DNA from 3 places in the Alkalibacterium indicireducens genome. Region 3 is predicted to be linked to each of the others. Evidence: predicted binding sites of a transcription regulator. Region 3 holds the regulator's gene; each other region holds the start of a gene.
What was found. The regulator LexA, encoded in region 3, represses DNA repair genes until DNA is damaged. The targets are predictions, from matches to a motif close to CNAACANNTGTTNG.

Region 1 (4,447 bases), on a different contig from region 3:
TCAAACTTTTGAAGCTGCTTGTTCAAGGCTTCCTCGAACTTAGACGTCAGAACTGGAGCATAGTACTCTCTGCTTTTAATCGTATCAGGTAGGTACTGCTGGGAGATCCAGTGGCTTTCAAAATTATGCGGGAACTGATAACCAATGCCGCTTCCCAGATCTTTTGCTCCTTTATAATGAGTATCTTTCAGATGATCCGGCACATCACCTGTTTTTCCTTCTCTAACATCTTGTATTGCTTGATCGATCGCGCTGATCGCACTATTTGATTTAGGAGATAGGCACATTTCGATGACAGCGTTGGCAAGAGGGATCCTGGCTTCGGGAAGCCCAATTTTTTCAGCAGCTTCTGTAGCCTGTACGGCTCTCGATACACCTGCAGGGTTTGCCAGACCGATATCTTCGTATGCAGTGACGATCAGCCGTCTGATCACCACTTTCAGTTCACCAGCCTCCAGAAGCCGTGCCAGGTAATGAAGTGCTGCATGTACGTCACTTCCCCGAATGGACTTCTGAAAGGCTGATATTGCATTATAATGAGCATCTCCATCTTTGTCATGAGTCAGGGATTTACGCTGGAGACATTCTTCTGCAATATCCAGTGTAATAACGGTGTTTCCATTATCATCTGAATCAGTAGACTTCACTGCCAGTTCCAGGGCATTCAGCGCACTTCTTAAATCGCCGTTAGTCACCCTTGAGAAATAATTTAGAACAGAGGGAGAGATAACTATAGATTCAGAACCCAGTCCATTTTCTTCGTCAGTCAGTGCCCGCTCCAATGCCGAGGTAATCTGAGTTTCAGACAAAGGTTTCAATTCAAATATCTGGGACCGACTTCTAATCGCAGGGTGGATGGAAATATATGGATTTTCGGTAGTCGCCCCAATCAGTACAATCCGACCATTCTCAAGATGTGGCAGCAGGAAATCCTGCTTAGGCTTATCGAGACGATGGACCTCATCCAATAGCAGGACTACTGTGCCGCTCATTTTAGCTTCCTCAACAACTATCTGCAGATCTTTTTTAGAATCTGTGGCAGCATTCAACGTGCGGAAAGCATACTTAGTCGAACCGGCAATTGCACTGGCAATACTTGTTTTTCCTATTCCGGGAGGACCATATAAAATCATGGATGACAGCTGTTTGGCCTTTACCATCCGCCATATGATTTTACCTTCTCCTACAAGATGTTCCTGACCGACAACCTGACTGATCGTCGTTGGACGCATACGATAGGCTAGTGGTTTATTCATAAAAGACTCCTTTATCACATAATTAGTATAAGTGACTAAAGTATAGCATGTTTGGACAGTGATTTAAACAATATCGAACAAAGGTTCGTGCTTGGATTTCTTTCTTTTTCCTAGGTTGACGCGAGGCTTTATGATAAGATAGTACTTGATATTAGTAAGTAAATCACTCAGTAAGGAAAGATTTGAATGAATATAAAACAGATAGTTACCGTTCACCATCTACAGGAATTGTATAAAAAAGGTTCGTTTGGAATTGAAAAAGAAGGATTAAGAACAACACGAGAAGGAGATCTGGCGCTCAGCCCTCACCCTGCGTTATTTGGAAGCCGGAAACACCACCCGTATATTCAGACGGATTTCAGTGAATCGCAACTGGAACTGGTGACTCCGCCTCAGAATACACTTAAGGAACAGTATAAGTGGCTTGAGGCTCTTCATGATGTGGTCAACCGCACGATTGATACGGAAGAGTTTGTCTGGCCGTTCAGTATGCCTAGTCGGCTTCCTGATGAGAAAAATATTCCGATCATCAAAGTCGAGGACAGGAAAGAAATAGAATACAGAGAGCAGCTTGCTGAAAAATATGGGAAGAAAAAACAGATGATCAGCGGTGTTCATTACAATTTCTCATTTTCCTCTGATTTTATGGACGCGCTGGCCAGTATTGCTGAGACACCAGAAAAGCTGACCAGCTGGAGTAATGATCTTTATCTCAAAATGTCCCGTAATTATTTGAGATATCAATGGATCCTGACTTACTTATTCGGTGCATCACCAGTTTCAGACGATACGTTTTCAAGTGACGATTCAAGACAGTACTACAGAAGTATAAGAAACAGTCCATTGGGCTATCACAACTCCTTCACCAACAAAGTCTCCTATCAGGCAATTGAGGAATATGTCAGAGACATCGAACACCTGGTTGAAGAGGGTACCTTGATAGAAGAACGTGAGTATTATGGCTCAGCTCGTCTGAGAGGAAAAGGAAAAGCAGTCCGCAACTTGATAAGCAGCGGGACGCGATACGTTGAATTCCGTTCATTCGATCTAAATCCATTCTCAAGACTGGGATTCTCTTATGAGCAGTCTCTGTTTACTCATCTCTTTCTAATGACGATGGTCTGGATGGATAAGGACAGTACGACAGAGGATGTCAAAACCGGTGCAGAAATGAATGAACAGACGGCCATGGAAGACCCGTTTGAGTCCTCCAGATTCAAAGAAGAGGGACAGTTCCTGCTTAACATGATGAAAGAGACTATTAATGCGCTGCATTTGAGTAGCGAGTACGATGCAGTCCTTGAGACGGCCCACAAGCTCTTGGATCATCCTGAACAAACCCTCTCTGCAAGAATTGTCAAAGAGCTGGAAAATGGGCGTTCCTTTATTGAGTACGGGATCAATCTGGGTCAGCAATATAAAGAGGTCTCCTTTGAGAAGCCATTTCTAGTCAAAGGCTTTACTGAAATGGAAATGAGTACTCAGCTGCTCTTGTTTGACGCATTGAAACTGGGGCTTGAAACGGAACTGCTGGACAGTCATGATCAGTTTTTGAAGCTGACTCACGGGGACAAGACCGAATACGTGAGAAACGGAAATATGACGTCTAAAGACACCTACATCTCTCACTGGATCATGGCTAACAAGACAGTTACCAAGAAAATTCTGAAAAATTATGGGTACAGAGTGCCTCATGGAGAAGAATTTGCATCAATAGAAGATGCTGTGAATGCGTATGCCCTGTTTGACCGGAAAGCAATCGTCGTCAAACCTAAAAGTACCAACTATGGGCTGGGCATCTCCATTTTTAAGCATCCTGCATCATATGAAGCATATTCAGAAGCTGTGCGTCTGGCTTTTGAAGAAGATGGGCAGATTCTGGTTGAAGACTACATTGAAGGAACAGAGTACCGGTTCGTTGTGATCGATGATAAGGTAGAAGCCGTTCTGCTGAGACAACCTGCAAACGTAACTGGTGACGGAAGACAGACGATTGAACAACTGATTCAGAAAAAGAACACGCATCCTTATCGAGGAATCAAGCACCGTGCCCCTCTTGAAAAAATAAAAATGGGGGAACTGGAGCGACTGATGCTCAAAGAACAAGGCTACACATTCGACAGTATTCCGGCTGAAGGTGAGCGCGTGCTGTTGAGAGAGAACTCCAACATTTCAACTGGCGGAGACTCTATAGATATGACTGACGATATGGACGAGTCCTACAAGAAACAGGCAGTAGAGATGGCTAAGGCCCTGGAAGTCAAAGTCACTGGTCTGGACCTGATCATTCCTGATATCGCTAAACCAAGTACCAAGGACAAGCCAGGTTATGTCGTCATCGAGGCCAACTTCAATCCGGCTATGCATATGCATGCATTCGTTCAGAAGGGCAAAGGACGTAATCTGACCAGGAAAGTCATTGATATGCTCTTTCCATCTATCGACCTATCATAAGACTGGAAGGGATATAAAATGAACAACTATATTTATCTTGATCATGCGGCAACGACTCCTGCGAGACCGGAAGTGATCGAAGCAATGACTGAAGCAATGCAGTTGCATTACGGGAATGCATCAAGTATTCATCAGATGGGTCGGACAAGTAAAGGTCTGCTGGAAGAAGCTCGGTCTGTCTTTGCTGCAAGCATCAATGCCTCACCAAACGAGATCGTCATTACAAGTGGAGGCACCGAAAGTGACAATATGGCTGTAGTCAAAACAGCAGAGAAATACGGCTATAAAGGAAAACATATTGTGACGACAAACGTTGAGCACCCAGCTGTCAGGCGCCCGTTAAATTATCTGAAAAATCAGGGCTTTGAAGTCACTGAATTAGCAGTAGACAGAAATGGGCTGATCAGTCTTGAGCAGGTGAAGGAAGCAGTCAGAGAAGACACGATACTGGTTTCAGTCATTTATGGAAATAATGAAATCGGCACGCTTATGCCGATAACTGAAATTGGACAGTACCTTGACGGCCTTGACCATAAAGTTGCCTTTCATACAGATGCCGTACAGGCTTATGGAACAGAAGACATCGATGTCAAAGAGCAGAAAATCGACCTGCTCTCCGTTTCATCTCATAAGATAAACGGGCCTAAGGGTATCGGGTTCCTGTTCATCAATGAAGAACTGCCTATTACTGGCTTGGTGCTAGGAGGAGAGCAGGAAAATAAGCGCAGAGCAGGAAC
Region 2 (4,447 bases), on a different contig from region 3:
CCGTTTTTCGAAGAAGACCCGACTCTGGACGACTATCTGAAACTGGACGACGGCGTACTTCAGACGGCCATTATTTTATGGACTGAAAGTGATGATGCCTACTTGAGCGAACTGTCTAAAATGTTCCTTCACCGCAAACCGCTGAAATCAGTTACGTATATCGACGGAAAAGACGATGATGTGGTGGAGACTCTGAGGGATATAGTCGGGCACTTGACATACGATAAGAACCTCTATACTATGACCAATAGCAGCTCTGATCTGCCGTATGACTATAAATTGAAAAACAAGACACCGATTCATCTTATGCAGTCGGATGGGACACTTGTCGAACTCAGCAAGGTCAGTTCCATAGTCAAGACACTGAGCGGGAACCTGCACGGCGACCACCGCCTGTATGTCCCGAAAGAATTTCTGGAAGAACAAAGCGATAACATTAATATGTTTCAGGAGGAATACGATGCGTTCCAGCGCCACATTGTCAACGGAGCAATCATCCACCCTAATGAAACATGAGAAAAGCTTCACGTGCCGTTCAGCCTCGACAAGAAAATACCTTAGTATCTGTTTGAGCTTCAGCTCTTACAGATATACTTGAGATCGTCCGACCGGTGGGAGTAGAGGGAATTTACCCTGAATTGCTGTGACTCTAGCATTTCAATGCGTAGAGACAGAGTATGCGGAAGAAGAGCATCCTGCGCAATGGGTAAATTTATCTTTTTCTCGAGAGGCTGGTACGTCCTTACAAGTTGTAGTGCTTCAGCACGTACAACTATTGTTGTGATCGACCGACCAACGGGAGTAGTTAAGCTAGACAGTATTAATTAATGCACTAAACTTATACTTTAACACTTTCAATTAAAAAAATACATTGAAGCAAAGAATGGAGAACAGGCATGACGATCAAATTAGTTGCCATTGATCTGGATGGCACATTATTGAATGAAGAACATAAAATCAGTCCAGAGGTGAAGCAGGCTATTCAGGCTGCCCGACAGGCCGGCGTCAAAATCGTGATCTGCACCGGACGTCCTTTCCCAGGCGCCACAGCCTTTTTGAAAGAACTGGATCTGAGCGCTGATGATGATTATGTCATCACTTATAACGGCGGACTGGTACAGGAAGTCAAATCCGGAAAAGTAGTCGTCAGACATATGATGGATCATGACGATTACCTTACCTTGCAGGCAGCTGCTCAAGAAGCCGGTTCACATTTCCATGCTATCCACAATGAAGGAATCTTTACACCGAACAGCGACATTAGCGAATATTCTGTCCGTGAAGCCTACCTTATAGGCCTGCCGCTGTTTTACCGTAAGCCTGAAGACATGGATCCATCTGTTATCTACAATAAAATGATGATGATCGACAAAGAACCTGTTCTGGAAGCGGCAATTTCCCGTCTTCCTAAATCCTTATGGGATAAGTATACAATCCTTCGCAGCGAACCTTTCTTCCTTGAAGTCCTGAACAAACAGGCCAGCAAAGGAACCGCCGTTAAAGATCTGGCTGAACTACTGAATATTCCACGTGAATCCGTCATGGCTCTCGGCGACGGGGGAAATGATGTGGATATGATCGAATGGGCCGGAATTGGTGTGGCGATGGACAATGCGCGTGATGAAGTCAAGGCCGTTGCCGACCATATCACAGCTTCCAACCGTGAGAACGGCGTAGCACAGGCACTTGAAACCTTTGTTCTCGAAACTTGCGTATCTTAAAATTTGATATATATTAATGAAAGGCTATCATTTAGCCTTTCTTTTTTTTAGTGCTATGCTGATAGTAGACTATAGAAAAGGAGCGTTTTAACTATGCCAGATAAAGTTGTTTACACTACAGCCGCAGTCAATACAGGAGCGCGAGAAGGAGAAAGTCACACACCTGATCGTTCATATGAGGTGCAGGTCGATACGCCTAAAGAAATGGGTGGATCTGGAGACGGAACTAATCCTGAGCAGCTGTTTGCTTTAGGTTATAGTGCTTGTTTCCACGCTGCCCTGGATCACTATAAAAAAGAAGAGAAGATCGACAACAAATCTCAAGTCACCTTGACTGTTCACTTGATGAAAGACCCCGATGATGGCGGATTTAAATTAGGAGTAGAAATCGAAGTCGGTGTTGAAGACATGTATGAAGAACAGGCCCAGAAACTTGCAGATAAGGCGCACGCCTTCTGTCCTTACTCAAAAGCTACTAAGGGAAATATCGAAGCCACAGTCAAAGCTGTGCCATATGTAGACGGAAAATAAACTCACTCCTGTATCGAAAAGAGCCGATCCATCAATTTTGATGGACGGCTCTTTTTTCTGTTCTGATGATGTCTCTTAAAGGAATCAACTGGGCTGAAAGATGTGAGACTCGCTGTTTTCGGCTCGCTTCACTCGATCTTCCGCTCTCCTTTTTTAAATACAAATATAGAAAGGCCAAATCCTTACCCCTTCCTCTTTTCAGAGCCCTTTCACCTGACTTGAAGCACCTTCATCATCTCACTACCCACGCGTTCCCCTTGACGAAACGAATATATGTTCCTATAATTAAAACAAACATACATTCCCTTAAAGGAGGTCCTTGCCATGCTTCAAATAATGGATTACTCCAGAGAGCCACGTAGAGATATATTATGTATCGATGTAAAGTCTTTTTTTGCCTCGGTTGAAGCAGTTGAGAGAAAGGAACACCCCCTCAAGGCCAAAGTTGCCGTTGTCAGTAAGCCGGACAATCATGGTGGACTGGTACTGGCTTCTTCCCCCATGGTCAAAAAACTTTACGGAATCAAAACAGGGACGCGGGTATATGAAATCCCAAAAGATGCGTCGATCGACATAGTTGAACCCCGAATGGCCTTATACTTAGAAAAAAACTTGGACATCGTGAACATTTTCAAACGCTTTGTTTCGGACGAAGACCTTCATGTCTACAGTATCGATGAATCTTTTCTGGATGTGACACGTTCCCACAGATTGTTCGGCAGTACTGAAGATATAGCCAAGCGCATCCAGTATCTCGTATGGAAAGAAATGAAGCTAGTCGTCACTGTAGGTATCGGAGACAACCCTCTTCTGGCCAAGCTCGCTCTGGACCATGCGGCTAAACACGATCAGAAAAGCAATTTTATCGCAGCCTGGCATTATGATGATGTGCAGGATACGGTATGGAAAATTTCTCCCTTAAAAGATTTCTGGGGGATCGGATCAAAAACGGAGAAACATCTCGAGCGAATCGGTATCCGTTCAATCCATGACTTGTCACAGGCTGATGTCAGAAAACTGAAGAAACGGTTTGGAGTCATTGGTGAGCAGCTCTTCTTTCACTCCCACGGCATCGACCGGACCCGACTGTCTGATACATTCACACCTAAAGAGACCTCTTTCAGTAAAAATCAGATTTTGAACAGAGATTACACCGTAAAGCATGAAGTGGAAATTGTGATACGTGAAATGGCTGAAGAGAATGCCGGGCGCCTGCGCAGACATTATCTGACGACTGGACTGGTGAAACTGAGTATCGGTTACTCAAAAGATGTCATGGACCGCGGCTTCAGTCACCAGCTGCCGATTGAAAAAACAGACTCATCTAAAAAAATCATTGAAGGGCTCCTGATTCTCTTCCATCGTCACTACAGATCCCTTCCTGTCCGGGTGGTCAATGTCACCTTCGGGAAAATCGAACCGAAGTCCGCCCTTCAGCTTTCATTATTCGATTCCGCTGAAAAGCTGATCAACCAGGAGGATCTGGATCAGACGATCGACTCCATCAGACATAAATATGGCTACACTTCTCTACTTCACGCCAGCAGCCTGACCAGCGGCGGGATGGCAATGTACCGGTCCAAGCTTCTTGGCGGTCATCGATCAGGTACTCAGAAATAAACTGCTTTCTGTACATGCCTCAAAGAGCAGGCAGAAAAGAGTTAAATTCATACTTAAAAACTAAAACGAAAGGAGCTGATCAACATGCAGGAAGATGTAATCAAACTGTCCCCTGATGCTTTGGGGTACAAGGATCGGGGAAAAATGAAATGGATGGGCATGATGCTGTCTGACCATGCTGAAGCACTGAAAAAGCAGAAAAAGGCCAGCCAGTCAGCCGTGATCGTTCCAAAAGAGAATCAGCCACTCGAAGACATCAGCGCCTCTCTTTATAAAAGCTATACATCAAAAAAGCCATTGGCCATTCAGCTCGATATGATAAAAGACGGGAACTACCTTCCCGATACGGAAGGGCTTGTAAAAGGTTTTAAAGGCTCCATCGTATTTATTGAACGTCGCGACCGCTCAATCAGACAGATCCGACTGGAAGATATCAGACACATCAGCTGGATCGATGCTGCTTCCTGGTTTGAAAAATACCAGCGGCAGCCAGTTTCTTACTGAACGAAAAAAGCCCTTCTGGATGAAAGAAGGCTGTCTTCATTTCATCCAGAAGGGTACTGATATCTGATTTC
Region 3 (19,555 bases):
TTTGTCTGTTTAAGAAGTGTCTGAAACAGTTCAGTTTTATTTAAACTCAAAGTAAATCCTTCTTTCTCCTGTCACTTTCCTACGATTATAGAACAGAAAACTGAGACAGTAAATGCCTCAGTTTTCATTTTAATCATTTAATTAGTTCTGATTGTTCATCAGAATATCGATGGTCTGCAGCACTTCATCTAGTCTGGCTTCGACCATTTCACCAGTCTTGCGGATGTTTATTTCTACTATACCTTCAGCTGCTTTTTTACCAACAGTCAGCTGTACCGGAATACCGATCAGTTCTGCATCTGTGAATTTAACACCAGGACGCTCTTTACGGTCGTCCAGAAGAACTTTATAGCCTTTAGACTTGAAATCATCATAAAGGCGGAAAGCCAGTTCTTTCTGCTCGTCATTTTTCACTTGGACAGGGATAATATGCAGATCGAACGGGGCAACAGCGGCTGGCCACACCAGTCCTTTATCATCGGCATACTGTTCAGCAATAGCTGAAAGCAGTCGGCTGACTCCGATACCGTAGCTTCCCATAATAACTGGCGTCTGTCTGCCATTACTGTCCAGAACGGTAGCATTCATAGCGTCGCTGTAACGTGTTCCCAGCTTAAAGATGTGCCCGATTTCAATTCCCTTGGTAAATTTCAGGCTGCCTTTCCCGTCAGGAGAAGGGTCGCCTTCCTTAACTGTACGGATATCGGCAAATGTTTCAACCGAAAAGTCTCGCCCTGGATTGACATTGGTTAGGTGAATTCCTTCTTTATTCGCTCCAGTTACGCCATTGACCACATCCTGAACATGCAGGTCTGCGATAATTCGGACTTCATCAGAGAGGTTGACCGGTCCAACGTATCCTGGTACTGTCTTGAAGATAGACTTGATCTGGTCATCCTCTGCAGGCACGACCTCTTCAGCTCCGATAGCGTTTCTAAGCTTGATAACGTTAACCTCCTGATCGCCTCTAACGATTGCAAGAACAGGCGTCTCATTATCTGCCATGTAGAGCACACTTTTGAGAAGCTGAGCTTTAGGTAAATCAAGGAACTCAGAAAGCTCCTGAATCGTTGTCGTATCGGGCGTGTCCACTTCTTTCATTTCAAGCAGAACATCTGTATTAGGTGACTGCTTGTATGCACTTGACGCCATTTCCAGGTTGGCTGCGTAGTCACTGCCGTCGGAATACACAACGGTATCTTCACCAGCATCTGCCAGAGCCATAAATTCTACGGAGTCTTTTCCTCCCATGGCCCCTGCATCACCGATGATCGAGCGGAAATTCAGCCCGAGCCTTTCGAATGCTTTTGTATAGGCCTGGGCAATCTGATCATAAGCTTCATCCAGACTTTCATAATTATCGTGGAATGTGTAGCCATCTTTCATGATAAATTCTCTTCCGCGCATCAAACCGAATCGGGGACGCTTTTCATCTCTATATTTAGTCTGGAACTGATAGAGGTGAAGCGGAAGCTTCTTGTAAGATTTGATTTCTTCACTGATCAGTTTGGCAAATGTTTCTTCATGAGTCGGTCCAAGAATAAAATCACGCTCGTGACGATCTTTAAGCTTGATCAGATCTTCCCCGTATGTTTCATACCGTCCGGATTCCTTCCATAAATCTGCAGGAAGCAGTGCCGGAAGAAGCATTTCTGAACCCTCAATCGCATCCAGTTCTTCACGTATAATTGCTTTGAGGTTTTCGATGACGCGGTATGCCAGTGGTAGATAGCTGTATACCCCTGAAGATACCTGTCTGATGTATCCTGCTCTCAAAAGCAGCTGATGACTAATCACTTCAGCATCATTTGGAACTTCTCTTAATGTAGGTGCAAATAATTTTGACTGTTTCATATAAACGACTGTCTCCTTTAGTGGTTAATTTAAAAAGAATGTCTGAATATCATTCCATGTAACTAGTAACATGAGGATTAGAAGGAACAGGACACCGACAAGTGTAATATACCCTTCCTTTTCCTGACTCAATGGTTTCTTGCGTACCCCTTCAATGAGGTTGAGCAGCAGTTTCCCTCCGTCAAGCGCGGGGATGGGAAGCAAGTTCATGATGCCGAGATTCACACTTAAAATACCGATCCACCTGATGAGTCCGAATATTCCCGCTTGAACAACTACTTCAGTTGTTGCATAAATTGCAACAGGTCCACCAAGCTGATCAACACTGAAACCACCGGTAAAGAATGATCCAAGTAAGGTAACTATTTGAGTAATGATATACCATGTTTCTGTGAATCCGAAGGTCAATCTGGCAGTCAGACTGTCGTCTACAAATGTCTCGATGCCAATTCGCCCCACTACTTCATTGCCTGAATCATAACTGTATGGCGTGATCGTCTGCTGGACACTTTCTCCATCGGCTGTTTCGATGTCGAAAGTCATAGCTTCTTCTGGACTGTCCTGAATGATCAGAACCATTTCATTCCATGATCCGACTTCTTCGTCATCAATTGAAAGAACACGGTCTCCTTCTTCAAGACCAGCTTCAGCTGCAGGAGAGCCTTCTTCAACTGCTCCGATAAGAGGCTCCTGAGAAGGAACTCCCCCCTGCAAGAAAGCAAGGGCTGTAAATGCAATGATTGCCAGTATGAAATTATTCATCGGACCGGCAAAGTTGGTCATCATACGGTTGCCAAGTGACGCACTCTGGAACTGACGATCTTTCGGAGCAATCTGAAGCAATGTTCCGTCTTTTTCTACTAAAAGAGCGTCACGATTGACTTCATACCTTTTAACTTCAGTATCAAATCCGACACGTCCGGCTATGAACAAATCTTCATCAAAATTGAAATCAGACACTTCCAAAGGTACAGTATCCAGCGACGCGTCTTTAGACTGTAGATCGATTTTTTCGACCTTATCCTGATCATCCAAGGATAAACTGACGGTCATGCCGGGTCGTATGTCAGCTTCCTCTTCATATCCTGCCATCCTGACATATCCGCCAACAGGAAGAAGCCTGATGGTATAGGTTGTTTCCCCTTTGCGATGATGAAAGATTTTCGGTCCAAATCCGATAGCAAATTCTCTTACTAGAATGCCTGCTCGTTTTGCAAAATAAAAATGACCAAATTCGTGAATAATGACAATAATCCCAAATACAAGGGCAAACGCAAGAATAGTCTGAATCATAAAGGTCTCCTTCTTCTATCGTAATAATCTGATGACAAATAACACATTAAGTACTAAAAGCAGGCTGTCGATCCGGTCCAGTATCCCACCATGTCCTGGGAGTATCTTTCCTGAGTCCTTGACACCGTACTCTCTCTTTATCTTTGACTCAACCAGATCTCCTAACTGCCCTACTACTGAGAGCACCATCATAAAGAGAATAGAAAGGATGTAAGAGTCCGCTATCGGAAAATAAATAAGATAGATAGCGCTGACTATGGCAGAAGCAATCGTTCCACCGGCTGATCCTTCAATTGTTTTATTTGGAGATATACTAGGCGCCAATTTTGTTTTTCCAATTTTTCCACCAATGAGATAAGCTCCAGTATCAGTTGCCCAGATTACTAGTAATACAAGCAGGACAAAGGTCAGACTATACTGTCTTAACGATACTAACGAAGCAGTACCGACTCCTATATAAACCGTCATCAATAACACAGAACCGATCTGCCTGATTTTTAAATCAGGATTCCATACAGAATATACCAGCAGTATCAAGCCTTGCAATATGATGACAGGCGTAAGGATATCACCTGAAAAAAGCTCGTTCACTCTCGGACTGAGAGCCATACTCAATACAATAAGACCCGACAGAATGGCTGGAAAGGAGCGAATGCTCATCTTTTCCATCTGAACAAACTCCATCAGTGCAAAAAGCGCAACTAATCCCACCAGCAACTCTAAGGGCCATGACCCAAATATAAACAATGGTATGAGTAATACTAGTGCAATAAGTGCAGTTAATATACGTTTAGACATCTTCATCCTCAGCTTTCATAGTAGTTTAGACAGCCCCGTATCTCCGCTGTCTGTTTATATAGCTCAAAAGGGCCTCGTCCAGTACATCACCGGTGAAATCAGGCCAGAGAAGATCTGAAAAATAAAATTCACTGTACGCATTCTGCCAGAGAAGAAAATTGCTTAACCTCTGTTCTCCGCTGCTTCTGATCAGAAGGTCCACATCCTGATAAGGTGCAATTGACTGCGTAAGCAGATGATGCTCGATCACTTCCTCATTTATTTCACTAATACTAATTTCGCCATTTAAAACCCGTTCACATAATGACTGAGTCGCTCTGACAATTTCTGCACGACTGCCGTAATTGAATGCGAAATTCAGAATCATTCCATCATTATCTTTCGTCTGATCCATTGCTTTCTGAATCGCTTTTCTTGTTGAGGAAGGAACTTTTTCTTCGAAACCGATCATGTTGACTCTCACATTCTTTTCCTGCAGTTCCGGTACGAACCGATCAAAAAAACGAATCGGCAGCTGCATAAGAAAATGAACTTCCTGGGGAGGACGTTTCCAGTTCTCGGTTGAGAACGCATAAAGTGTGAGCACTTTGATTCCACGTTCACTGGCTCTGATAGTCACTCGTCTGACTGCTTCCATGCCTTCCTGGTGCCCAAATTTCCGCGCTTTCCCTTGTCGTTCTGCCCATCGTCCATTTCCGTCCATGATCATGGCGACGTGTGCAGGTGCATTTGTTTCTTCATTTTCAACCATATTTATTGGTGCCTGATGCACCATACCCTCCTAGAAATAAATATACATCTCTTCTATTGTAGTAAAAATCTATTTAAATTGCTACAGAAATTCAGAAGGTGTTTATGAATATTTTAAAATGTTCTGTTTTCTGTATTTATGGAGATTTGCTATACTATAAGTAAGCTAACAGAAAAGTGTTAATTTAATATTAAGGAGGACCTGCATATGAGACGCTTAAGAAAGTACATTATCAGCATAGTCGTTACTTCAGTTGTTACTAAATTAGTGAACAAATACATTATCAGTAAACTATAAAGCAAAAGGAGAGTCAGCTCTGCTCTTTAAGGATGATGTGATACATTCCTTAAAAGTGCTTCAGCTACTCTCCTTTTTTTATCCTTCTAAAATTTCCTTTTCTTTTTCTGCAGATAGCTTGTCGATAGCTTTGACACTGTCATCTGTCAGCTTTTGAACTTCCTCTTCATAGTGATGAAGGTCATCTTTAGTCAGTTCTCCATCTTTTTCTGCTTTCTTCAATGAATCGATTGCATCACGGCGAATGTTCCTTACAGCAATTTTCGCATTTTCAGCTTCTTTGCCTACCTGCTTTGCTATATCTTTTCTTCTTTCTTCCGTAAGTGCCGGTACGACAAGTCGAATGACGTTCCCGTCATTTGCCGGCGGAATTCCGATATCAGACTGATTCAGTGCTTTTTCAATGTCACCGAGTGCATTTTTATCGTATGGGGTGATAAGAAGAACGCGTGCTTCAGGTACTGAAATCTGCGCTATCTGGTTCAAAGGCGTAGGTACACCATAATACTCGATGTTGATGCGATTCAGCAGACTCGGGTTAGCACGTCCTGCACGGATGCTTCCAAGTTCCCTTACATAGGCCTGCTCCGCTTTTTTCATTCTTCCCTGTGTGTCTTTTAAGATTGCTTCAGTCACTGTTTTTTCCTCCTTACAGTTGTCCCAATCGTGTCTCCTAGGGCTACACGTTTAATGTTACCTTTTTTATTCAGATTAAATACGACTAATGGAATATCGTTGTCCATACTTAAAGAGGACGCTGTGGTATCCATTACCTGAAGTGATTTATTTATGATATCCAGATAAGTCAGTTCTTCGAACTTAACGGCATTGGCATCAATATTCGGATCAGCCGAATAAACCCCGTCGACATTGTTCTTGGCCATCATAATGACATCAGCCTGCATTTCTGCGGCTCGAAGCGCTGCAGTTGTATCTGTTGAGAAGTACGGGCTGCCAGTACCTCCGGCGAAAATGACGACACGGCCTTTTTCAAGGTGACGCATAGCTTTTCTGCGAATATATGGTTCAGCAACCTGACGCATTTCAATAGACGTCTGAACACGAGTCGGTACACCGGCATTTTCAAGTGAATCCTGTAGGGCCAGAGCATTCATGATCGTAGCAATCATCCCCATATAATCTGCCTGTGAGCGCTCCATACCCATTTCAGCTCCAACATGACCACGCCAGATATTCCCGCCGCCTACTACGATGGCGATTTCGACGCCAAGTTCATGTACATCTTTAATTTCCTGACAGATTTCATGTATAGTTGGCGGCTCTATGCCGAATCCAGCATCTCCAGCAAGAGCTTCTCCACTTAATTTCAGTACGATTCGCTTGTACTTCGGTTCATCCATATAATCGTTCCCTCCATAATTCATACATTTTTATTCTACCACATAACAAGTGCAAGGTCATTAAAAATTGACAGTTATTCCGTGCAGCTATGCGACGTTTTAAAATAATTAGCGTTCTATTTTGTTAAATTAAAAACCATAATCCCCTGCACTTTTTTGTACGTACTCTGCCGCCTGCTTTCCAGCCTGCCTTCCGAACACGATGGTTTCAGCAATTGCATTGCCACCTATCCTGTTTTCTCCATGCAGTCCCCCGCACGTTTCTCCGGCTGCATACAAGCCACTGATCTTTCTGCCATCTTCATCAATCACTTCAGACCTTGTATTGATTCTGACACCACCCATGGTATGGTGAATTCCTGGAGCCACTTCTATGGCATAAAACGAACCTGTCTGAATGGGATGTTCCATGGCAGTAGTCCGTTCGAACAGGTCATCTGTTCCATAGGCGACGGCCTGATTCCATTCTGTAATCGTTGCTGCTAATACTTCTTTTGGTACACCGATCTGATCAGCCAGTCCGTACAACGTCTCTGCTTTTAACACCATATCTTTTGACTCGTAGAACCCGACCGCGGGCACTCTTTCTTTTAGCTGTTCATCGAAAATCAGGAACGCTTTCTGTTCTGGACAGTTTATAATAGCGTGTGATACCACATCTCGACGGTCCATTTCGTTGACAAACCGTTTCCCTGACAAAGAAATGAGTATGGCTCCTTCGCCTCTTATTGCCTCTGTCAATAAAAATCGACTTCTCTGATGAACTGTGGGATGGATTTGAATCTGATCAAGATCTCTGATACTTCCTCCGACCGCCTTGACCATGTCGATCCCACTTCCTAAACTTCCTTCGTGATTTGTAGTGATAAGCTTAACAAGGTCAGGAGCCACCTCTTCTATTTTTTTATAATTACTGCCAAAACCACCAGTTGCTATGACAACAGCCCTGGCCCTGACTAAGTTTTCACCTTGCCGGTCTATAGCTACATAAACGCCGTTGATCAGATTCGAATCTTCTGATGTCGACAGACGAATGACTTCTGCAGAAGTAAACAGAGGGATCCCTCGTTCTTCGACTATACGCATCAGACCTTTCATCAAGTATCCTCCGATAGCAGATCCATCAGATGGTCTATGTGTTCGTTTAACAGACATTCCGCCTGTAGTTGTGAGACTGGACAAAGTAATGTCCATTGAGTCAAGCCAGTCAACTGCTTTCGGCGATTCTTCAACAAAATAGGACAACAGCTCTACATCGTTTGTCCGGTTTCCGCCAGCCAGTGTCTCTTCATAAAAAAGTGAATGACTGTCCTCAATCCCCTGGGCCTGCTGAAATTTTGTCTGTGAAGCGTTCATTCCCGCAGATGCTTTAATGCTGTTCCCTTTCACACCCGGCATGCTCTCAAAAATAACAGGGCAGGCACCTGTATCATCTGCCTGAATCGCCGCTGATAAACCGGCTGCACCTGCACCAACGATAATTACGTCGTATTGAGTATTAAGCTGATCTTTATGTGAAATCATATGGCCTCCGTTCTGTCAGAATCCTTATGTATTTAGTAATAGAGATAGCTTGCAAAAAAAGAGCAGGGATCAAATACCCCTGCTCCATATCTACAAACTTATTTATTGCCTAATTGGCTTTGAACTTCTGCAGCGAAGTCTTCAGTACGTTTCTCAATTCCTTCTCCCACTTCGTAACGGATGAATGATTTGATAGATGCACCTTTTTCGCTCAAGTACTCACCAACAGTTTTGTCTGGATCTTTAACATATGGCTGATCAACAAGACTTACTTCTGCTAGCCATTTGTTGAGACGTCCCTGTACCATTTTTTCAACGATATTTGCAGGTTTTCCTTCATTTTTAGCTTGTTCAGTCAACACGTTCAGTTCGTGATCTCTTTCTTCCTGAGAGATTTCTTCACGAGTGATGAATTTAGGATTGATTGCCGCAATGTGCATAGATACGTTACGAGCGACTTCTACATCATCGGTTCCTTCAATAATAGAAAGAACAGTAATGCGTCCACCCATGTGCTCGTAGTCGCCGAATACATCATTGTCAGTTTTTTCTACAACAGCAAAACGACGTAGAGTGATCTTCTCACCGATAGTCTGAGTCGCTTCAGTAATTGTATCCTGAATTGAGTCTCCACCCATATCCAAAGCAAGTGCTTCTTCTATAGTTGCAGGTTTGTTTGCTGCTACAGTTTTAGTAATACCTTTAACAAGGTTCTGGAATTTATCGTTTTTAGAAACGAAGTCTGTTTCTGAGTTGATTTCTGCGATAGCCGCAACGTTACCCTCGATGTGAACGTTAGCCAGTCCTTCAGCCGCAATACGGTCTGCTTTCTTAGCTGCTTTAGATACACCTTTTTCTCTCAGGTAATCGACAGCTGCGTCTAAATCTCCATCAGTTTCCACTAATGCTTTTTTCGCATCCATCATTCCAACGCCTGTTTTATCACGTAACTCTTTTACTTGAGCTGCTTTAATGTTTGCCACAAAAATTCCTCCTTAGTCGTATATCGATCCGGTAAAAAGCGATGATTACTCGTTATCGCCTTCGACGACTTCAACGATTTCATCTAGAGAATCAGATTTTGCTTCTTCTTCAAAGCCTTCTTCTCCCTGATTTCCTTCGATAACAGCATCAGCCATTGTTTTAGTCAGTAATTTTACTGCACGGATAGCATCGTCGTTTGAAGGGATGATAACGTCGATCTCATCTGGATCACAGTTAGTATCTACCATTGCTACGATTGGAATATTAAGTTTTTGAGCTTCTTTAACAGCAATGTGCTCATTTCTTGGGTCAACAACGAATAACACGTCAGGACGCTTAGGCATATCTTTGATTCCGCCTAAGAATTTTTCAAGTCGATCGCGTTCTTTGATCAGGATACCGACTTCTTTTTTAGGAAGGACATCGAATGTTCCGTCTTCTTCCATTTTTTCAATCTGTTTCAGACGCTTGATACGCTTCTGAATTGTATCCCAGTTAGTTAGCGTCCCACCCAACCAACGGTGGTTGATGTAGTAAGCGCCAGCTCTTTGAGCTTCTTCTTTGATCGCATCTTGTGCTTGTTTTTTAGTTCCTACAAAAAGAACTGTTCCGCCATCTTCTGCAATATCACGGACATAGTTGTAAGCTTGATCGATCAGCTTAACAGTCTTCTGCAAGTCGATGATGTAGATGCCGTTTCTTTCTGTAAAGATATATGGTTTCATCTTAGGGTTCCAGCGTCTAGTCTGGTGACCGAAATGAACACCTGATTCTAATAATTGTTTCATTGATACAACTGCCATTTGTCATTCCTCCATTTGGTTTTATATTTTTCCTCCCCGAGCTTCATCTGTTTGAACACTCCATGGCAATAGAGCACCATTCAATCCATCCACTCAGGTGTGAAATTTGGTGCTTTTTGCACCGCTTATAAGTATACTACATATACTCTTAAAATGCAACTCTCAGTTAATTTTTTTCTTGCACATTTTCCAGTTCTATCGCATACTATACTGAGAACCTAAAAAGGAAGTGGACTCTAGTGTTTTTTTCATTTGTAAGATTAATTGTAAGGTTGCTTATACTGACTTTAAACGGACGATATAAAGTCCAGGGCAAGGAAAACCTGCCTAAAGACGATAACTATATTCTTATAGCACCTCATCGCTCATGGATCGATCCGGTATATTTAGTACTTGCCGCCTCGCCCAAGCAATTCAGTTTCATGGCAAAAAAAGAACTTTTCAAGAACCCACTCTTTAAGTGGCTGATTACAAAAATGAACGCTTTCCCTGTTGACCGTAAAAATCCTGGCCCAAGTGCCATCAAGACCCCAGTCAAGATTTTGAAGGAAACCGATCTTGGCCTGGTGATCTTCCCCACAGGAACACGACATTCCACTGAACTTAAAGGTGGCGCTGTTACGATAGCAAAAATGAGTAAAAAACCGATTGTACCTGTTGTCTATCACGGCCCGTATACATTCAAAGACCTGCTGAAACGTCAGAAAGCAACCGTACGCTTCGGAGAACCGTTCATGGTTGAACGTAAAATAGAAGGCATCAAGGACGTCACTGCTTATTATTCCGAAAAAATACAGGATGCGTTCGTCTCTCTAGATTCTGAAGACCATAAATAAGAAAAAAGCCTTATCCAGAGATCAACCAGTTTACCGGCTGATGTGGATAAGGCTTTTTTTATTTGCTAGTATATTTCTATCACTGCAGACCGATGTTCTGCAATTCGTACATATCTCTGTATGAACCGCCACGTTCAATCAGCTCGTCATGGGTCCCGCGTTCTATAATATGTCCATTATCTAGTACCAAGATCTGATCAGCATCTCTGATCGTAGACAGTCGGTGAGCGATCGCCACAGTCGTTCGTCCCTGACGCATGCGTTCCAGACCTTCCTGAATGAGCGACTCCGTCTCTGTATCGATATTTGCTGTTGCTTCATCGAGGATTAGGATTTTAGGGTCCCTTACAATCGTTCTGGCAAATGAGATCAGCTGTTTCTGACCACTGGAGAAGCTGGCCCCTCTCTCAACAACCCGCGCATCATATTGACCTGGAAGTTCTTCGATAAACTGATCGGCTTGAACAAATCGTGCCGCTTCAATTATCTCTCTATCTGTAATAGCCTCGTTCATCAAACGGATGTTGTCCTTGATTGTTCCGTAGAAAAGGAAGGAATCCTGCAGGACCAGACCTATACGCTGACGCAGCTCCCGCATAGGGAAGGATCTGATGGACTGCTCATCGATCAGCACGTCCCCTTTCTGGAAATCATAGAAACGCATCAGCACGTTTATGATCGAAGACTTTCCGCTCCCTGTATGACCGACAAGCGCAATAGTCTCTCCTGGATTTACAGTGAACGAAACGTCTTTCAGAACGTAATTCTCGTCGTCATATGAGAAGCTTACATTTTTGAACTCTATCTTGCCGTCAGTGATCTGCGCTTCAGGATCGTCGTCCTGCTCCGGCACATACTCTTCGTTATCCATAACTGTAAGGATGCGGCTGCTTGAAACAACTCCGTCTTGGAACAGACTCAGACTATCCATCAGCCGGGTCAATGGTCTGAAGAAATCATTTGCATATGATGTGAAGGCAAAAATGATTCCTACTTCAATCGGGCTGGTCAACGCGTCGAACCCGAACAGTGCCAGGATCAGAACAACAGCAAGAGTATACAGCATGTTAATGACCGGGCTCAGAAGCAAGGCGTTGATTCTGACCATGGAGAAACGAGAATTGAAGTAGGACTGGTTTGTCTCTTCAAATTCCTTCTGAAGCCGTTTTTCCTGTCTGAACTGCTGAATCACTGACATCCCGTTAATGGTTTCTGCAAGTTTTGTGTTCAGCAGGCTCAGCTTGGATTTCATTTCATGGTAAGTGCGTGAGCTATAGACCTGATAGAATCTGATGACCAGTAGCAGGACCGGTGCAAAGATAAGGATCCACAGTGTCACAGTTACATCCAGCAGGAACATTGCCCCAAGGGAGATGATGACCCCAAACACCCCTTGTATGATCGTCAGAAATACGTGCCAGAAGTCCTTCATTGCTTCAGTATCATTTGTAGCTCGCGTAATGATCCAGCCAGTAGAGGTCTGATCGAAGAATCGCATGCCTAGATTATGAAGTTTGGTGAACAGCTGATTTCTTATGTTCTGTACTGTTTTTTCTGAAGCCATATTAAAGATATACAATTCGAAATACCAGACAGTCATTCTAACGATCGTCACACCAAAGTGAAGAGATGCGAAGAAGAGAATCGTCTGAATCGTCACGCCACCGACTGTCAGGTGGTTATCAATGAAAACCTGAATGATTCGGGGGAGTGCCGCATTAGTTACTGCAAGAGCTACACTGAAAAATATAGCCAGTATAAACTGATTTCTGTAAGGTGAGGCAAATGTAAGGATGCGTCTCAGTATACTCATCTGTTCGTTAAACGGAATCGTTCGTCTTTTCTGTAGTTCCTGCTGTTCCATTAGCCCTCTCCCCCTTCCAGTTCCCTTACCAGCTGCTGCTGTTCATACATATCCTTATACCATCCATCCTGTGCAAGCAACGAATTGTGCGTCCCGCGCTCGACAATTTCACCGTCTTCGACAACGATGATCTCTTCAGCGTGCATGACTGAGCTGATACGGTGAGCCGCAATGATCGTCGTCTGTCCTCTGCGCAGTTCTTTCAGCCCTGACAGGATACTTTCCTCAGTCTTCGCATCGACAGCCGATAGTGAATCATCAAGAATCATCAGTTCCGGATTGATGAGGATAGCCCGGGCAATTGAAATTCGCTGTTTCTGCCCCCCGGAAAGTGACACGCCCCGCTCGCCTACTTCCGTGTCATATCCATTCGGCATCGCAAGAATATCATCATGAATATCGGCAAGTTTAGCTGCCGCTTCGACAGCTTCCTGAGACAAGGTCGGATCTGCAAAGCGGATATTTTCTCTTATCGTATCTGAAAACAGATAGTTATCCTGAGGCACATAGCCTATATGTTTCAATAACGCATCGAGGGTATAATCACGTATGTCATATCCCCCGTACCTGATCCTGCCTTTATACCCATCATATTCTCTGAGAAGCAACTTAAGAATCGTTGTTTTACCTGCTCCCGTTTTACCAACGACACCTAATGTCCCGCCAGCTTCAAGCGTGAAGTGGATGTTTTTAAGGGTGGTCCCTTCCTCATCAGGGTAGGAAAAGGAATCAAGTTCAAAAGACAACTCTCCTGAAACCGGTTTGTCTATCGCCCCTTGACGTTCCACTATTGATGTCTCTTCTCTAAGCAGATTTTCGATCCGGTCATAACTGGCAGATCCTCTTTCAATAATGTTGAACAGACGTCCGATAGCAAACATCGGCCAAACGAGCATTCCGATATAATTGATGAACGTCACGAAATCTCCGACAGATATTTCTCCGTCTGAAATCAGCCAGCCTCCTACAAGTATCGTCAGGAAATATGAAATCCCCATGATAAACGTAATCGCCGGATCAAAAAGTGAATCGATTTTGTATACTGATCTGTTCTTTTCAACGACATTGTCAGTCTGTTTTGAAAATTGCTCTATATCCTCTTTTTCCTGTCCAAACGTCTTGATTACCTTGATCCCCTGAATACTCTCCTGAACTTTATCATTCAGATGCGAAAAGGCAGCCTGAGCGTCTCTGAATCGCAGGTGAAGCTTTTTCCCGAGCACACGAGACGTCATGGCTAATAATGGCAGTGGAATGATCGCCAGAAGTGTCAGGCGCCAGTCTACAAAAAAAATCATTGCCAGCAAAGTGGTCAGACCGACACTGATTGCATCAGCCATCGTAAGAATCCCTCCACCTGCAACCATTCTAAGACCACGAAGGTCATTTGTTGCATGTGCCATCAAGTCACCTGTACGGTATTTCTGGAAGAACTCATTATCCATATTTGTAAAATGATTGAACAGCTGCTTACGCACGATCTGTTCAAGTTTAGCAGCGTTTCCCCAGATACGCACCCGCCATAAATACCTTAGAGCATACTGACCGATTGCAGTGGAAGACAGAATCAGCAGCCACGTAAGCAGCGATTCCTGTGTGATTATACCCATATCTATTTCATCGACTACAATGCCTATAATTCTCGGTGGAATCAGCTGGAGCAGCGCTACGATGATCAGTGCACCTATTCCTACCAGATAGGATTTTTTCTCCTGTTTGAAAAACCAGCTCAGTCGTTTAAATATCCCCATATCGTCGTCTCCCATTAGCTTAGTCGATTGTGAAAGCAATATGACATATTGTCATATTGTGTCAAATGTTAACGGACAGCGTTTTATTCTGTCCGTCCCTTACTTATTTTTTCTTTTTATTCTTTGCGCTCTTCTGCTGAGATTTCATTTGACTCATCATCTGATTGATCTTACGTTCAGAAGGTTTCTGTCCCATTTGAAGCATCATCATACGCAGCATGTTTTCGTCGATTGGCGGATTTTTTTCAAAATAGTCCATCATATATTTTCTGGAAATAAAGAATCCTCCGACCAGTCCGGCGATCAGAGCTAAAATAATTAGTACAATAGCAAGGCCTGTGCTCATCTTGTTCACTCCTTTCAAAAATCGATACTGTAACCATACAGCAGACATAGACATATCTGCTCACTGAACTATTTTACACAATAAATGTGGAGAAATAAACCTTTATATGTTAAAAAGCTATTTTATACCATCAATTGACTTAGAGAGGGAAGTACTGGCCAGCCCGTCTTCCGGTTTTTATTCACAACATGCTGAAAGCCACCTGTGCTCCAGCAGGAATACAGGTGGCTTTCAGACTTTTCAGTTACATTATTTCATTGAAAGATACGTGTTGACAACATTTTCAGAAGTAAATCCGTAAGCTTCAACAACAGCTTCACCATTACCACTTGCTCCGAATTTGTCGATCGCAAGAATCCTACCTTCAGGTCCAGCATAGCGGTGCCAGCCGAATGGAGATCCCATTTCGATAGCTACTCTGTTTTTTACAGCAGCTGGAAGAACAGATTCCTTGTACTCATCAGACTGAAGTTCGAACAGATCGAAACTTGGCATGGAGACTACTGATACATCGTGCCCTTGTGCTTTCAGCTCTTTCTGCGCTTCAACAGCTAATGTTACTTCAGATCCAGTAGCAATCAGGATACCATCAGGTGTGTCGCTTTCAGACGGAGAAAGGACATAAGCACCTTTCTTGACATTTTGTCTCGCTGTTTCCTTAGTTCCAGGAAGAACAGGAAGATTTTGACGAGTCAGCACAAGCATAGTTGGACGGTTAGTTGATGTCACAGCAATTTCCCAAGCTGCAGCTACTTCGTTACCGTCAGCCGGACGAAGAACAGTCAGATTGTGCATTCCTCTGAAGCTGGATAGCTGTTCTACAGGTTCGTGAGTCGGTCCGTCTTCACCTACGGCAATTGAGTCATGTGTCATGACATAGATAGCCGGAATTTCAGATAGTGCAGCCAGACGTACCGCTGGTCTCAGATAATCTGTAAAGACGAAAAATGTAGCAACGTAAGATTTCGTTCCCCCATGAAGCAGGATGCCGTTTAGAGCAGCTGCCATAGCAAATTCTCTTACGCCGTACCAGATGTTGCGTCCGTCATACTGACCAGCCTGGAAGTCTTTAACACCACTGATCATAGTCTTGTTCGATCCTGACAAGTCGGCAGATCCACCCCAGAAGTTAGGGACAGCTTCAGCAATAGCATTCAGCACTTTTCCACTGTAGTTACGTGTTGCATCTGCTCCATCTTCTTCAGAAAATGAAGGCAGTTCAGCATCCCATCCTTCTGGAAGCTCTCCAGATAAAGCCTGGTCGAACTGATTCGCAAGTTCACCATTAGCACTGCGGTATTCATCAAGTAGACTGTTCCACTTATCTTCTAGCTCCTGACCTTTATCGATCATGTGCTCTTTGAATCGCTTAGTGACTTCTTCAGGTACGTAGAAGTCTTCGCCTTCCCAGCCGTATGCTTTCTTAGCAGCTTTTACCCCTTCAGGTCCAAGTGGTGCACCGTGAACATTGTGCGTACCGGCATTTGTTGCTCCGAATCCGATGACTGTTTTGATTTCGATAAGTGTTGGTTTATCGGTGGATTCTTTCGCTTTAGTTATTGCAGCATCGATGGCCTCTAAATCGTTTCCATCTTCAACCAGGATATGTTCCCATCCGTAAGCCTCAAAACGCATACCGACATTTTCAGTGAACGCTTTTGAAGTCGGTCCATCAAGCTGGATATCGTTGGAATCGTAAAGCATAATCAGTTTGCCTAATTTCAAGTGACCAGCCAGAGAAGCAGCTTCCTGAGAAACACCTTCCTGAAGGTCTCCGTCTCCACACAGTGCATAAGTATAGTGGTCAACGATGTTATAGTCACCTTTATTATAGGTAGCAGACAGGTGTGCTTCTGCCATTGCCATTCCTACTGCATTAGCTACGCCTTGACCTAGAGGACCAGTAGTTGCCTCGACACCATCTGTGATATGCACTTCAGGGTGTCCTGGTGTATTCCCTCCCAATTGACGGAAGTTTTTAAGATCATCAATAGACACGTTATAGCCTGATAGATGAAGAAGGCTGTATAAAAGCATAGATCCGTGTCCTGCTGAAAGGACAAAACGGTCTCTATTGAACCATCTCGAATTTTTCGGATTAGCATTTAAGTGACGGGTCCATAATGTATACGCCATAGGAGCTGCTCCCATAGGTAACCCTGGGTGACCGGAATTGGCTGCCTGTACTCCATCAATACTTAATGTACGAATCGTATCGACGGCCATTTGATCTGTTTTATCGAACAATGAACTTCAACCCTTTCGTTTGTTTAAAATTTAAACTTACTACATTATTGTACTATTTTTAGCGCTTTAATTCAATCTATTCTGCAGTTATTACGAATATGGCTGTTTACTCGTCCCGGCCATGCAAGCCTTTTTCTTTCTGAATCTCTTTCACTTTATCTGGAGTGACATCATTTCCGTCGGGATCCACAACTTTCATCCCTTCGATCTGATTCTTCATGCCGGACCTGAAAGCTTGGATATACTCTTCTCTCAGTGCTTTCTGTTCATCTTTTTCTTCCTGAGACAGACCCTCACTTCTTTCTTTTCTAACGAGTTCGTTAATTCTGTCCAGTTTTTTCTTTTCTAACATAGAATCCTCCTCAGTTCTCTATTCTTGCAAGTCCTACACCTTATATCATAACATTCCTGAATAAAAAGTGGTAGATAAGATTCGGCTGGAACCTGCTTCCTTTATTCGAACATCCGTTTGAATTAGCGTCTGCCCTATGCTATACTGATAACAATAGAACAGTTGTTCATATAAATTATTCCGAAAGTGAGGGTGAGTAATGACCACTAGAGGCCGTAAAGGTGAAAAACAAATTGAAATTCTACAATATATATATAACCAGGTGAAGAAGAAAGGGTATCCTCCCACTGTGAGAGAAATCGGGATGGCGACAGCTCTCTCTTCAACGTCAACAGTTCACGGACATTTAGCACGTCTTGAAAAAAATGGATTCATCCTAAGAGACCCCTCGAAACCAAGAGCGATCGAGTTCACTAAAGCCGGATTGGATAAACTGGGAATAGATGAAGAGGACAAAATACCTCTACTAGGAGTAGTCACTGCCGGCGAACCTATCCTTGCTATTGAGGAAGCTACAGATTATTTCCCGATTCCAAATGACCTGGAGCTAGACAGAGGCAATCTGTTCATGCTGACTATCCGTGGAGATAGTATGATGAATGTTGGTATTCTAGACGGCGATCAGGTTATCGTTAGAAAACAGGAAAGTGCAAGTAATGGAGATATTGTCATTGCCATGACTGAAGATGATGAAGCAACCTGTAAACGATTCTACAAAGAAAAGAATCATATCAGACTTCAGCCCGAAAATGATGCACTTGACCCTATCATCCTTAATGATGTAAAAATTCTCGGAAAAGTTATTTCTTTATATAGAAGCCATATATTCTAATAAAAAACCCCTTCTCACTCGAGAGGGGGTTTTCAGTATTTAGTAAGTCATTAATTTAAAAATGTCATAGCCTTCAATTTTATCGCGACCTTTTAAATCAGCAAGTTCAATAAAGAATGCCGCACCGACAACTTCTCCACCCAGCTTTTCTACAAGTTCGATCGTTGCAGCTATGGTCCCTCCAGTAGCAAGCAGGTCGTCTGTGATCAGCACTTTTTGACCTGGTTTGATCGCATCTTTATGGAGCTGAAGGATATCATTGCCGTATTCAAGTCCGTAACTCACTTCGACAGTTTCTCTAGGCAACTTTCCTTTTTTACGGCAGGGTGCAAATCCAATTCCCAGTTCATTGGCAACAGGACAGCCGACGATGAACCCTCTGGCCTCAGGACCGACGATCATTTCGACCCCTTTTCCTTTAGCGTATTCAACGATCTGTCTGGTTGCTTCTCTGTAAGCTTCACCATCGGCCATCAGTGGAGAAATATCTCTAAACACAATCCCCCCTTCAGGAAAGTCAGGTACATCAGCAATATATTGTTTAAAATCCATTTATAATCCTCCGTTATGTTTACACATACTTAGTTTGTGTCATTTATGGCAGTCATCAATTCGTTAAAAGAGCTGTAAACCAATTTTTCTTCAACAGCAATCTGTTCCAGCCGTCTTTTATACGTCTTGGTGTCTTCCAGTTTTTTCGGGTCCGGATCGGCAACGACTCTCACCTTTCCATCCTCTATTGTAACAAATTCGTTCTCTAAAAACACCATTAACATGAATTTAGCGACTTCTTTATCGATGTTGAGCTTAGTCACCAGTTCCCTGGTGTCTTTTGACAGATCGACTGTTTCCTTTGTTCGCAGCCATTTATACAAAGATGAGAACGTTGAATGTTTCGGCATGCCTTTAAAATAGTACTCATTTGGAGAATAAAGATACAAGTAGAAAGACTGCTTCACATAATTCCTGTACACAGTCCGGAAAAGTTCGAGTTGGTCTGGAGTATCAACAACAATTATTTTAGTCGTTTTGCTGACCGAATATAACTCAGTGCTCATGTCCACCAACTGACAGGTAGCTTCTGGATGAATCTGTTCCTGCCACTTATTATATACTGCTTTCTGAAAGAATACATAATGGCCTTCAGAATCGAGGAACACTTCCGACTTTAAAGTTGACTGGCGTCTGTCGATGGCTATTTTTTCTCTGGATTTGAAGTCGACAGCCTGGATCTGAACCTTTCTGTTTCCATTCCATTCATTGATCGACACATATCCAGCAATATCTATTTCCGGCTGGGATTTGAACACTTCAAACCAGTCTGAAGCGCCAAATGCGATCATATCCATTTTAGTATCATTTTTAGTAACGAGCGATTTTAAGTGATCCTGATTCGCCCCTATCAAGCGAGCCCCTTCTGGGACGACAGAAGAAATATTAAATAGAGGTTTTCTGTTATCTTGGCCAAATGGTCTAAGCTGATCAAGTTCCGTAATCAGGTCGATGGACAGATCTTCCCATTCTGCCGTAACATCAATTGTCAGTTCAGTCTTCAGTGCCCTATCTCCCGCTAGATTCTTCGCACTTTTCTGGAGTGCGTCGTAGAAGGTTTCCAGATTGGTCAACTCAAGGCTGACACCACAGGCCATTTCGTGTCCACCA

Region 1: gshAB (bifunctional glutamate--cysteine ligase GshA/glutathione synthetase GshB) is a predicted target of LexA. The motif match lies at 1,331-1,344, and genes of this name have one in related genera.
Region 2: ABFX15_RS08090 (Y-family DNA polymerase) is a predicted target of LexA. The motif match lies at 2,519-2,532, and genes of this name have one in related genera.

What each region holds. Positions count from the first base shown of each region.
Region 1 is NZ_BAAADA010000112.1:12,582-17,028, reverse strand. Features, by position in the region: gene ABFX15_RS06940 (replication-associated recombination protein A) at 1-1,256, opposite strand, end outside; gene gshAB (bifunctional glutamate--cysteine ligase GshA/glutathione synthetase GshB) at 1,443-3,710, shown strand; gene ABFX15_RS06930 (cysteine desulfurase family protein) at 3,729-4,447, shown strand, end outside.
Region 2 is NZ_BAAADA010000132.1:21,798-26,244, forward strand. Features, by position in the region: gene ABFX15_RS08075 (HD domain-containing protein) at 1-516, shown strand, start outside; gene yidA (sugar-phosphatase) at 897-1,721, shown strand; gene ABFX15_RS08085 (organic hydroperoxide resistance protein) at 1,815-2,252, shown strand; gene ABFX15_RS08090 (Y-family DNA polymerase) at 2,577-3,872, shown strand; gene ABFX15_RS08095 (hypothetical protein) at 3,957-4,376, shown strand.
Region 3 is NZ_BAAADA010000042.1:55,670-75,224, forward strand. Features, by position in the region: gene ABFX15_RS02990 (PolC-type DNA polymerase III) at 1-50, opposite strand, end outside; gene ABFX15_RS02995 (proline--tRNA ligase) at 142-1,854, opposite strand; gene rseP (RIP metalloprotease RseP) at 1,879-3,147, opposite strand; gene ABFX15_RS03005 (phosphatidate cytidylyltransferase) at 3,163-3,945, opposite strand; gene uppS (undecaprenyl pyrophosphate synthase) at 3,971-4,696, opposite strand; gene frr (ribosome recycling factor) at 5,072-5,593, opposite strand; gene pyrH (UMP kinase) at 5,626-6,354, opposite strand; gene ABFX15_RS03025 (flavocytochrome c) at 6,484-7,878, opposite strand; gene tsf (translation elongation factor Ts) at 7,977-8,861, opposite strand; gene rpsB (30S ribosomal protein S2) at 8,907-9,665, opposite strand; gene ABFX15_RS03040 (lysophospholipid acyltransferase family protein) at 9,905-10,501, shown strand; gene ABFX15_RS03045 (ABC transporter ATP-binding protein) at 10,581-12,365, opposite strand; gene ABFX15_RS03050 (ABC transporter ATP-binding protein) at 12,365-14,116, opposite strand; gene ABFX15_RS03055 (YneF family protein) at 14,220-14,462, opposite strand; gene tkt (transketolase) at 14,712-16,709, opposite strand; gene ABFX15_RS03065 (DUF896 family protein) at 16,816-17,061, opposite strand; gene lexA (transcriptional repressor LexA) at 17,261-17,893, shown strand; gene ABFX15_RS03075 (adenine phosphoribosyltransferase) at 17,933-18,445, opposite strand; gene recJ (single-stranded-DNA-specific exonuclease RecJ) at 18,475-19,555, opposite strand, start outside.